Regions from separate parts of the Peribacillus sp. JNUCC41 genome, predicted to be linked through region 2. Evidence: riboswitches for the same ligand, from Rfam matches in the RefSeq annotation. Region 2 holds a riboswitch; the other holds the start of a gene.

Region 1 (6,115 bases), 1.9 Mb from region 2:
TTTCTTTAGCGAAGTTATCCATGTACACCTTATGCTGGAAGAGGTTGGCATCGATCGAATGGTTGCCAAGGGACTTATTCGGCTGGATATAGTCGGTGAATTCGACGATTTCTACATTGTAACCGAGATCTTCCAGTCCTGGTTTGATGGCCTCTTTAACCATATCGGCATAGGGCCCGGTAGTCGCCCCGATCTTCAATTCTTTTTTGTCTTCAGTTTTTGGGGATGCATCATCACTCCCGCATGCTGCCAAGCCAAGGGCAAGTGCACAGACTGATAATAACGAAGCTATTTTCTTCATTTGAAATTCCTCCTGTGTAATGAAATGTATTGAATCATTGAAAAATGACTGATCCCTATCGTTTGTTAACTATGTATGAGGCCTTGTCACCAACCATTTGAATGATTTGTACAAGGCAGATCAACACGACGATCGTCGTGATCATGACTGTGTTGTCATAACGGTAATAACCGTACCGGATGGCCAGGTCGCCAATTCCGCCCCCGCCGATTGTCCCTGCCATCGCTGAGTAACCGATAAGCGAAATGGTCGTTAATGTCAGTCCTTGAATGATACCCGGTTTTGCCTCTGGAAGAAGTACATCCTTAATGATCATCCATGGAGTGGCTCCTACGGCAATTGCAGCTTCAATCACTCCTCTGTCTATTTCACGTAATGCCGTTTCAACGATTCTTGCAAAAAAAGGTATTGCGGACACCGACAGGGATACAGAAGCCGCTCTCGGCCCTATTGTCGATCCAGTTAGAAGATCCGTTAAAGGAAGGAGGGCGACCAAGAGAATGATGAAAGGGATTGAACGGACAATATTGACTGCGAATCCTAGAAATCGATTCACGATACTATTTTCAAAAAATAAATTCCTTGTTGTTGTAAACAGCAATACTCCAAGCGGTAAACCGATTAACAGGGCTACTGCAAGGGAAACACCGACCATATAAATCGTTTCAAGAAAGGCTTTATTAAGATCAGGTAAAATATTGACGATGGAATCAAGCAGTGACATGTTTTAGCACCTCCACAGAACTGGAACGATTTTTTATATATTGCAATGCCGAATGAACTTGAGCGGCATCGCCTATTAACTCGATGATTAAAATGCCTAAAGGGACATCCTGGATATACTCAATTTTACCGTGTAAAATATTCCCCTTTACTGAATGGGATTGGAGAGCATCCGAAAGGATCGACTCACCAGCGGTTTGCCCTTCGAATTGAATTTTAATGATCGTACCTTTACTTTCATCAATCAAGTGCGGAGGGAGTGCGAAATCCAGAACACTGCTAATGAATTGCTTCGTTAACTCCTGCTTAGGCTGTGAAAATATTTCATAAACGGGACTTTCTTCAATTACACGGCCATCCTGCATGACGGCGACACGGTGGCATAGCTCTTTGACCACTTCCATTTCATGTGTAATCAACACGATGGTGATGCCAAGCTTACTGCTTATCTTTTTCAATAATTGTAAAATCGCTTTTGTAGTTGTTGGATCAAGTGCTGAAGTCGCTTCATCACATAATAGAACAGTGGGGTCATTTGCTAAGGCACGGGCTATGCCTACCCGTTGCTTCTGTCCACCGCTAAGCTGCGCCGGATAGACATCTTTCTTATCGCTGAGCCCTACGATTTCCAACAATTCCAATACACGTAACCTGATGGCATCCTTCGACCGATGCGCGGCCTTTAAGGCGAAAGCGACATTTTCATAAACGGTTTTTGAACTGACCAGTGAAAAGTGTTGGAATATCATTCCGATTTTTTGCCGTTGTTTACGAAGTTCTTTACTTGATAAAGAGGTTAAATCAATGCCGTCGATGATGATATTTCCACCTGTCGGACGTTCAAGCAAATTCAAGCAGCGGAGTAATGAGCTTTTTCCAGCTCCACTGTAGCCGACAATTCCATACACTTCGCCAGTTTGAATGGTTAAAGATACGTTATCCACTCCGATAACTCGGTTTTTCTTCGAGACGTATTCCTTTCGGACTGAACGGATTTCAATCATGAGCTTTCCCCCTTAAACATTAAAAAACTGCCCCTATCATTCAGAAAGAGGCAGCGAAATTATATCTCGTCTTATCTTTCAGAATGCAATCATTCTGCAGGAAGTGGCACCGTTCCCTAAGGGCGGTTGCCGGACATCACAGGGCCTGATCCCTCCGTCACTCTTGATAAGTAAATTATTATTTTAGAATATTTCAAGTTTTTCAATATAATCTATATTATTTGTAAAATTCGACAATGTCAATCGTTTCTGAAATTTTCGGGGTGATTTTTTGTTATTAAAGTTTAGTAAGGTCCATTAAAAGTGGGCAATTATGCAATAATCCAGCATTTTTGTCCAGGTTAATTATTCCAAAATTTCCTTGTCAAAAGAGTGAAGTGGTAATACATTTATTATAGTAAAGTTAGAAAAAGGAAGATGAAACTATATTTGTGTAATGATGGGGAGGCAATTGAATGTTAGAGATTAACACGATAAATGATGTGGTTTGTGTGAACGGGACTCCTGGCGGGAACAAATCCGGGATGAGTGTTTATGTCTTTTTAACGGATGGTCTATTGATAGATACTGGCGCACAGATTTTATTGGAAGAGCTCATTCCATTCTATGAGTCCGCAGACTTCGACTCAGTGGTCCTGACTCACTATCATGAAGACCATACCGGGGGCGCTGCATGGATACAGGAAAATAAAAAGGTCCCGCTTTTCATTCATCCGATGTCGGTTGAGGTTTGTGCAAAGGATGCCGTATATCCTGAATATCGTAAAATTTTCTGGGGAAAGAGAGACGCCTTTAAAGCTGAGTCGGTAGGGAAGGCCATTCATTCACGCACCCAAACGTGGGAGCCCATTTTTACCCCTGGTCATGCAAAGGACCATATGGTGTATTTGAATCACAGTAATGGCATGCTCTTTTCAGGAGACCTTTTCGTAACACCAAAAACAAAGCTTGTCTTACGGGAAGAGTCTGTCCCGGTCATCATCGATTCCATTAAAAGGTTACTTCAATATGACTTCGGGGAAGTGTTTTGCTGCCATGCTGGACATGTCCCTGATGGGAAGGACATGTTTCGGAAAAAGCTCGATTATTTGGAAAACCTACAAGGTGAAATTTTACGCTTGCATTCTCAAGGGCTGACCGTTCATGAAATCCAGCAGGCCGTTTTACCGAATCGCTATCCCCTTATCGAGATATCTGGGCATGAATGGGATTCAGAGCATATCATTACATCGATATTAAAAGAAAATATTTTAAATGTAAGGGACAATGGAACTATTTGAATGCTATTTCAATGTTTTCTATTTGTCACTCAAACAACTTCCATAGGGGGGAATGCAGTGCAAGCGGGAGATGAACGGGATAAGTAAAAAAGGGGAGCCCTCCTTAAGAGAGCCCACCTAAATTATTTATTTTCGTTGGGATCTGTTTCATCATAAAAATCATGTGCTTCTTCGATGTTCTGAAGGTTAGCGACTTCATACACATTTCCGCCTGCCATTCCTTCATTGATGATACGGTCGATATCCAGGTAAACGGAGTCCTTGCCATCATATTCGGTATCCTTCAAAAATGTCATTTTTTCTTTATCCAAAATTAATCCCTCCTAGCCTTTTCTTTAGTTTAGGCAAAGGAGCTTTTTTTATTCTGTATAAGGATTTCATGAATGTAAAGAAAATTCATTCATATACATGGAAGATCATTAAATCATGTACCATGCTTTTGAGTTTGGTTTCATCTGTTTCGGAAGGCGGGTTGGCTGTCCACTCGATGGAGCCATCTTTATGATACAAGGCTTGGACTGCCTTCTTGTTGAAATAAAAGGAAATTCTCCATCCCGGCAGATTTTTATGCAATGGTGACCATTGAAAATGAGTGATCATATGTATTACCTCCATATATACAGTTTCTCATTTAAGTATAATGGAAAACGGCAGCTGGAGGTGTTATTTTATTGTCAGGTTGGGAAAAGTTAATTCAATGAAAAGATTTTTTAAATGCAAAAGCCTGTTTGTTTCAATTTCCACTTCATCGAATTGCATGGGCTTTGAGTTCACTTCATATATGAAGAGCGAACCCGATTCGTCTTCCCCTATATCAATGGAAAACTCTCCGAGAAACCCGATTTTTTTCGAAAGTATCTCTCCGCATTTTTGGGCGATATTCGCTAATTTTTGATTCAGGCTTCTTGATTGCAGGTCTTGATAAGGGAAAAGCTTACCCCCTCGGGGAGTGTGGGTGGTGATTTCCTGAGTTTGTGACATCCTTACCGCTTTGCCGGTCACTTTATAAAAACCTTTTTCATAATGGACGAGAATCCGGTAATCATAACGATGTCCAAAAAGTTTTTTTGGTCTGATCGCCTGTTGAGCAAGATAGCTCCTTTTTAATAAATCCCTTTTTTTTGTTTTCCAGAATGATGCGAAATCCGGGAAGGACTCACTATGCTTCAAGCTATTGAACAATAGTGTACCATCATCATTTTTGATTATGGTATAAATGCCTTTCCCTTGGCTTCCTTTGCAGGGTTTAAGGTATATATGCCTGTAGGTCTCCAGGAATGAATAAAGGCAATCGCTGTTTCGTAAGACCGTTGTGGGCGGAAGGTGTTTGGTGAGGAATCCATCTTCATTTAATGCTTCGAACATTACATATTTATCTATAAAACAGGGGTTGAATAGATGCATTCGGGAATCTTTAAAGTGTGTGATAAGATGTTGGAATTCCTCTGACGCCTCATAGCTCCTCGAAGGGATACGGTTATAGACGATGTCAGGGAAGGGTACTTTACATTCGATCCACTTGTTTGAAATGGAGGAAAAAACATACCCTCTCAACGAATCGGGATGAAGGGCATTTCCTGTGAATACATACGCCAATATTCCATGTTTTAATAAATATAATGATAGGTCCCGAAAAAGGGTCAGGTTTCCACCCAAACCTGATTCCTTTTTGGGATTGGAAACAGTTAAAATTCCGACGGCGAGAATCCGGTTACCGGGATATATCGTGATTGGAATTAGGGGTTGATTCGAATGGTCCTTTTTATAGCTGATTTCCTTTTTGGCAGGGCCGGCGAAAAGTTCAGCATTCTCATGATTGTGGTACCAATTTTCAGTGGGGCTATCGTAAAAAATGTTCATCGCGGTACACTGATTGATTTCGTAATCGTCTGTTCCGTAAGATAAATGGCATAATCAAGGCTTAGCTTTCTGGTCAGCAATTCGAAATCCTTGAGTTTTGGATGGGCGAATATGGAACGTCCAGGTTTGGAATTGGCTTCAAACATCCAAACCTGCCCTTTTTTATCCAATCCAAAATCAAATCCTATTTCTGCAATGATGCCGTCCAAGTTCTTTTCAATACTGTCACTTAAAATCAGCGCGGCTTCCGATAGCTTTCGTTCGACTTCTTTCGCCTCATCGTCATCTCCAAACAGTTCGGCAACCGTTTTGATGACACCCCCGCTTTTAATATGGGTAGTGACGCTGCCGGCACCGGCGATTTTTGCGGCAATCGCGGTTACCTGCCATTTTCCATTACTGTCCTTGTTCGTATGGACCCGGAAATCCACTGGACGTTTTTCAAATCGAATTAATGGGATGCCCTGCTGTACAATAAGGTTTTCAAGCGGTCGGTCGTGAAAAATATGTTTAACGATGGATTCCAATGTAGGGAATTTTTGCAGTTTATTTTCTTTTGCTTCATTTGTATAGCGACAATAGTAAACATCCTCATGCTTATCATAAAGAATTTGGTGAATCCCTAGACCGAGGCTGCCGTGAATGGGCTTTATATAAACTTGCCGGTAATGGGAAAGAAGGGTTTCCACCACGGACATGGATTGAAATGGATATGTTTCCGGCAAATAAGGCAGTGCCCGCTCATCTGCGCATAGCCTTTCATTTACATCCCATTTATTGAAAAATCCAGGATTATACCATGGTATTGTATATTTTTTTTGGAATTTCCGCTTCACTTCTTTAGGTCCATCCCGGTTTTCCGTCATCCGATTTGGGAGACGGTCATAGATGACATTAGGGAAAGGAAATTCATTTATGTGCCAGTGATCGTTAGCAAACACATAGCC
Region 2 (6,115 bases):
CAAAGCGCTCTTCACCATCTTCAAGGTTTATGGAATTAATGATCGATTTTCCTTGTGAATGTTTTAATGCTTGTTCAAGCACGGCTTCATCCGTAGTATCGATGACCAATGGGACTTTCACTTTTTTGACGACCTCTTCCACAAATTCCTTCATATCGCCAAGCTCATCTCCATCAGGATCAGCAAGACAGATATCAATGACATGGGCCCCTTTTTTTACCTGGGAGCGTGCAATTTCGGCAGCTGGCTCATAATGCTTTCCGCGTATCAGCTCCTTGAATTTTCGGGAACCGATAACATTCGTTCTTTCACCTACGAATAAAGGCCGCATTGAATCATCATAAATTAGCGGCTCTATGCCCGATACGGCATGACCATGGGCTGTTTCCGTAATTGTACGGGGTTTCATGCCTTCGAGGACCCTGGAAAGTTCTTTAATATGTTCTGGTGTCGTACCACAACATCCGCCAATGATATTGATCCATCCCTTTTCGGCGAATTGCTTCATTTTCTCTGCCAGTGAAGTAGGTGACTCATGATAGTGGCCTTCTTCATCAGGGAGCCCGGCATTCGGATAACAGCTGATGGCGCTATTTGATATATCTGCAAGTGTCCTGATATGGTCTATCATGAATTCCGGCCCTGTTGCACAATTAAGGCCAACCGCAACGGGCTTCATATGTTCAACCGATAAATAGAAAGCTTCTATGGACTGGCCAGCAAGTGTAGTGCCCATCGGTTCGATTGTCCCTGATATGATGACAGGCACATCTTTTCCTGTTTTAGCGAATGCTGCTTTGATTCCGGAAAAGGCTGCCTTGACATTAAGCATATCCTGACAGGTTTCCACCAATAACAAGTCTACCCCGCCATCCAAGAGACCCAGTGCCTGTTCTGCATAGGAATCGGTTAAAATATCAAAAGTCGTTCCGCCCGTTACGGAAAGCGTTTTTGTAGTTGGACCCATCGAGCCAGCTACATACCTTGGCCATTCATCATTGGAGTACTTTTCACAAGCTTTAACGGCAAGCTCAGCTGAAATCTTATTAAGCTTGTAAGCAATAGTGCTTATTTGGTATTCCTCCAGTACGATGCTGGTCGCTCCGAAGGTATTTGTTTCAATGATGTCTGCACCCGCCGCTAAATATTTTTCATGAATGGATTGGATGATTTCCGGTTGCGTCAATGATAAATATTCATTGCAGCCCTCAAATTGTTCCCCTCCAAAATCCCCTGCCGTCAAATTCTCCGCTTGAAGCATGGTTCCCATCGCCCCGTCAAGAAGGAGTATTTTAGAATTCAACTGATCTTGAATCGCTTTTTTATTCATGTACTGCCACCTCTGATGTATGTTTACTATCGACTTTTCTAATATATTTCGTAAGTTCCGCCGTCATTTCATAGCGAAGGAACGGAGTGATTAAATATATGCCCTTGAATTTTTCCCTTGCCGCGTCCACTAGCTCTCGCGCTATATTCACTCCTTCAATCCTCGACTTTACAGGGTCATCCCCCGCTAACGCCATGGCTCTTCTAACGTTATCAGGCAATTTGATGCCTGGGATTTCATTATGGATGAATTCGGCGTTCCTGGTGCTGGTCAAGGGCATGATACCGATGAAGATCGGGGTTTCTAAATGTTTTGTAGCTTCATATACTTCTTCGATCTGCTCCACGGAATAGATTGGCTGTGTCAAGAAGGATTGGGCACCGCAGGCAATCTTCTTTTCCATTCTCAGTACCGCTTTATCCAGATATTTCACATTGGGATTAAACGCTGCAGCAATTTTGAAATTTGCCCGTTGGCCCAAACTTTGCCCCGAATAGGAAAGACCTTCATTAAATTGTTTGACCATACTTATTAGGTCAAAGGAAGATAAATCATAAACCGAAGTGGCGCCCGGGAAGTCCCCAATTTTTGAAGGGTCTCCGGTGATGATCAATATTTCGTTCAGGCCCACCGTCTGCAGACCCATTAAATGTGACTGCAGTCCAATCAAATTTCGATCACGGCATGTTATATGCACCATCGGCTCTATATTCAATTGGTTCTTAAGTAAATTAGCCAGTGCATCATTAGATATCCTTGGTGAGGCAAGCGAATTATCCGCTAATGTAACGGAATCGACCCCTGCTTTTTTCAAAACCTCGGCACCAGTCATGAAGCTCGCTATACCTAACTTTTTCGGTGGATCAAGTTCAACTAGAATCGTCCTTTCTGTTTTGGCCTTTTCGAACAGGGGACGTTCCAATTCTCTATCATTCACTTCAATTATTTCTATTTCACGGGATTTCGTGAATTTCTCTTTCACAGGAGCCAAACTTCCAATCGCATTCTTTACAGCTTGAATATGCAGCGGAGTCGTTCCACAGCACCCTCCTATGATCGCGGCACCCTGCTCACGAAGTTCTAGGGCACTTGAACCGAAGTATTCCGGCACAGCTTTATAGACGAGCCTTCCATCCACATAATCCGGGAGGCTGGCATTTGGGTATATGGCAATTGATGCTTGCTTTGGCAAACTCACTTCTTCCAAGGCCCGAATCATATGATGTGGACCGAGACGGCAATTCACCCCCACAACATCGGCACCCAATTGCTCAAGTTTTTGAAAGGCTTCATTTAAATGGATTCCATTTTGAAGATTTCCCAGTTCATGCATCGAAACATTTGCGATGATCGGCAGTCCAGTTTCATTTTTAACGATTTGCAGGACGGTTTCCAGTTCTTCCAGGTCATAAAATGTTTCCAAGAGAATTCCATCAGGGTTTTCCATCAAAAGACTGTATAGCTGTTCACGAAAACCCCGTTTTATCTCTTCCATGCTTAAATCCGATTTCCTGATGCTCCGCTGTGCCCCTATGGTACCGAAGACGTATGCCTTTCCTTTTGCCGCTTTTTTAGCAAGAATGACTCCCTGGCGATTGATTCTGCTTACCTCATCTTCCAGTCCATACCGTTTCAATTTGTTGAAATTGGCTCCGTATGTATTCGATTGAAGGATATCTGCACCAGCTTCCAAATAGGCACGGTGGATGGATTCTATTTGATCTGGGTTCGTGCAGTTTAATTCCTCATAGCATTGATCGATGCCATTTGAATATAATAAGGTCCCCATTGCCCCTTCCCCAACCAGTATTCTTTCTTTCACGTCTTTACGAAAATTCATCATTACATCCTCTCTCAAAAACAATCCTGTTTTTGTCGTATTCTATGAGTATGAGAGAAAAGGAAAAAAACCTTCTCAAAGAAGAAGGTTTTTTGAAACATTCTCCTCATCTATCAAGCTCTGCTTGCTGGATTTAGCACCTTTGCCTAAGCTGGTTGCTGAGGTTTCTTCGGGCCAGTCCCTCCACCTCTCTCGATAAGATCCATTTATATAATTTTCACAAGATTTCAAAATTTGATTATACTTAATTTACATTAATAATCTGTCAATTTCAATACCTGATCGACATTTTTTTCACTTTTGCAAAAATCATTCAACCTTTTGCAGCTTGAACCCTCTTCAGGATCCTTTGTTTCCAGTCTTCCGCTAACGAGTCTAGTGTAAGTAAAGCCTTTGCGCCTTCCAGCCCATCTCGTTTATGAAGGATTACCTCTGCTGCATAATGAACTGAAATTTTTTCCTGCAAACGATCTATCAGCACAATCTCGTTTTGTTTATTTATCGTTCCTTCTTGAAGTACTCGTGCAAAATAACCAGTTAAACTCGTTTTCAGCACGAGTTCCAAAAACTTAGGTTCTTGATTGAAATGGGAAATGGTCGAACAAGGTATCCTCCCCTGGTTAATTTGAACAATCACTTCGCCTATTTGATAAATATCGCCAATATATGTTGTTTCTTCTCTCATCCCCGCTACAGTTAAGTTTTCACCGAATGCAGGGATTTCCAGTTTTTTAGAGAATTTTTCATTCCATAATGAATAATGCTCAAAGGGGTAAAAGCACAAAACGCGATCAGGACCTCCGTGGAACTTTACATTACCAACCCCATCACCAATTATACCTGATTTAGTCACTGTCACATTTTCCTGTGCTTGTTTATCCATTGCTGAAAAGATTTCGATATTCGAAAAAATTTCATGCTTCGGCTTCCCGGCATGAAGTGCTTTGATTTTTCCATTTTCCATTTTGCATCTTCCATTCAAATATATTTTTTATCATCCTGTATGTATAAATTATACTAAAAATCCATTTATTCTGTAGTTATTTATAAGAATATGAAAATGCAAAAGCCTCATGAGCCGTTAAATGGGGGAAATATCATTGATTTCCAGAAAAATTCATAGGTTAGTTCAGTAATTTTGTTGCTATTTCAGAATTAAATATGGTAGAATATGAACACAATATATAGTCGAAAACTACAACCGTTCGCCTATATGTTGATTTTCACGATTGAATTCCTCATTGTCGCTCTTTAGGGAGCGAATTTTTTTGCCTTCATTTCCATCCACCATTTTCTATTAATCCCATTTTGTTTCTTACATCGTGATCCACTTACATATTTGCACTTTCCTTACCTATGTAAATCTCCCCTATTAATTCACTTTCCTTACCATTTAGAAAGCAAATTACCTTGCTAAAACAAGCAGAAAGCCGAGCGACATCATGTGTCTTCCGCTCAGCTTCCTGTTTAAGCTTGTTTCTTTTTTTTCGGTGCCACTTTCTTTCGGGTCGTCTTTTTCATTTCCGTTTCATCATGTTTCGTACGGTCAATGGATGCCTGTAAAGCCTCCATTAAATCGGTTACATTGTTGGAAACTGGTTCTTTTGTTTTGGCTGTAATCGTCGTCTGTCCTGCTTTCTTTGATTCAATCAATTCAAGCAACGCGGTTCGATAGTCATCGGTGTATTTTGCCGGATCGAAAGTAGTCGTTAATTGATCTATCAATAAAACGGCAGTATCGATTTCTTTTTTTTCAATCGTATCGTTGGCAGGAATATTCGGAACATCCGCTGTGGGGCGAACTTCATCCGGATAATGAATCGTTTCCATCACCAAGGTATTATCAACGACTCGGATTACTGCCATTTGTTCTTTAGAGCGGATGATGATTTTCGCTAACCCTACCTTATTCGATTCCTTGAGGGCCTGTCTCAAAAGGGAATAAGCTTTTATCCCTCCGTCATTAGGAGACATGTAATAACTCCGGTTAAAATAAATGGGATCTATTTCTTCAATTTTAACGAAATCCACGATTTCCACGGCTTTTTCTTCGTTTTGTTTTTTCAGTTGTTCTAGTTCATTGTCTTCCAATACAACAAACTTTCCCTTTGTATACTCAAAAGCGCGGACTATATCATCCTTCCCCACTTCTTTCTGGCATACCGGACAAACCTTTTCGTATTTAATCGGTGAATGACATTCCTTATGCAACGTCCTCAAAGAAATATCCTTATCCTCCGTAGCAGCATGAAGTTTGATCGGAATGTTCACCAAACCGAATGATATGCTCCCCTTCCACATCGTATGCATATTCGTCACCTCATAACTTATTTTTAAAGAGAAGAACGATTTTATTATTCCCCTTTGTTCAAAAAAAACCGAAAAAATAATTGCCAACTCTAACACTTCGTTTTTTTGGCAAAATAATCTTAACCAATTATTTGCGGAGGTAAATACAAAAAATGAAACCGATGCTGCCTACCTATTACCCTGAAGCCCCCAATTCCAAGGATTGGCGTTATGAAGTCAAATATGACGGCTTTAGGGCTATTTTAACGATAGACTCCGATACCATTAGCATTTCGAGTCGGAACGAAAAGGAATTATCACCACAATTCCCGGAAATCATTGCTTACATCAAAAATCTGCACCTGAAAGACTATCTCCCGCTTCGGTTAGATGGCGAATTGGTCTGGCTTACCAATCAGGCGAAAGCCGACTTTTTTCAAATACAGTGGCGAGGACGCCTTGGGAAACAATCCTTAATTTCAGAAAATGCCCGTTTTTCCCCATGCCGGTTCATAGCGTTTGACCTGCTTAGCATCAGCGGAAAAAACGTAGCAGCTAAACCCATGGAAGAAAGAAGGGAATTGATGTTGAATATGGGGGCAAATCTTGGCTTTCCTATGCCCCCTGATCCCAACGATAAGGCTTTGATACAATTA

Evidence for each region. Region 2 has a riboswitch for S-adenosylmethionine ahead of JNUCC41_RS23710 (bifunctional homocysteine S-methyltransferase/methylenetetrahydrofolate reductase). Riboswitches for the same ligand answer to the same signal wherever they lie in the genome.
Region 1: linked by a shared signal. The riboswitch ahead of JNUCC41_RS14480 (methionine ABC transporter ATP-binding protein) and the one ahead of JNUCC41_RS23710 (bifunctional homocysteine S-methyltransferase/methylenetetrahydrofolate reductase) in region 2 are both predicted to bind S-adenosylmethionine.

What each region holds. Positions count from the first base shown of each region.
Region 1 is NZ_CP062163.1:2,982,013-2,988,127, forward strand. It holds gene JNUCC41_RS14470 (MetQ/NlpA family ABC transporter substrate-binding protein) at 1-301, opposite strand, end outside; gene JNUCC41_RS14475 (methionine ABC transporter permease) at 357-1,025, opposite strand; gene JNUCC41_RS14480 (methionine ABC transporter ATP-binding protein) at 1,012-2,028, opposite strand; SAM riboswitch class I at 2,097-2,201, opposite strand; gene JNUCC41_RS14485 (MBL fold metallo-hydrolase) at 2,484-3,308, shown strand; gene JNUCC41_RS14490 (hypothetical protein) at 3,431-3,619, opposite strand; gene JNUCC41_RS14495 (YheE family protein) at 3,705-3,908, opposite strand; gene JNUCC41_RS14500 (YheC/YheD family endospore coat-associated protein) at 3,972-5,168, opposite strand; gene JNUCC41_RS14505 (YheC/YheD family endospore coat-associated protein) at 5,165-6,115, opposite strand, start outside.
Region 2 is NZ_CP062163.1:4,914,718-4,920,832, forward strand. It holds gene metH (methionine synthase) at 1-1,330, opposite strand, end outside; gene JNUCC41_RS23710 (bifunctional homocysteine S-methyltransferase/methylenetetrahydrofolate reductase) at 1,323-3,170, opposite strand; SAM riboswitch class I at 3,274-3,372, opposite strand; gene JNUCC41_RS23715 (MOSC domain-containing protein) at 3,484-4,134, opposite strand; gene JNUCC41_RS23720 (non-homologous end joining protein Ku) at 4,638-5,480, opposite strand; gene ligD (DNA ligase D) at 5,633-6,115, shown strand, end outside.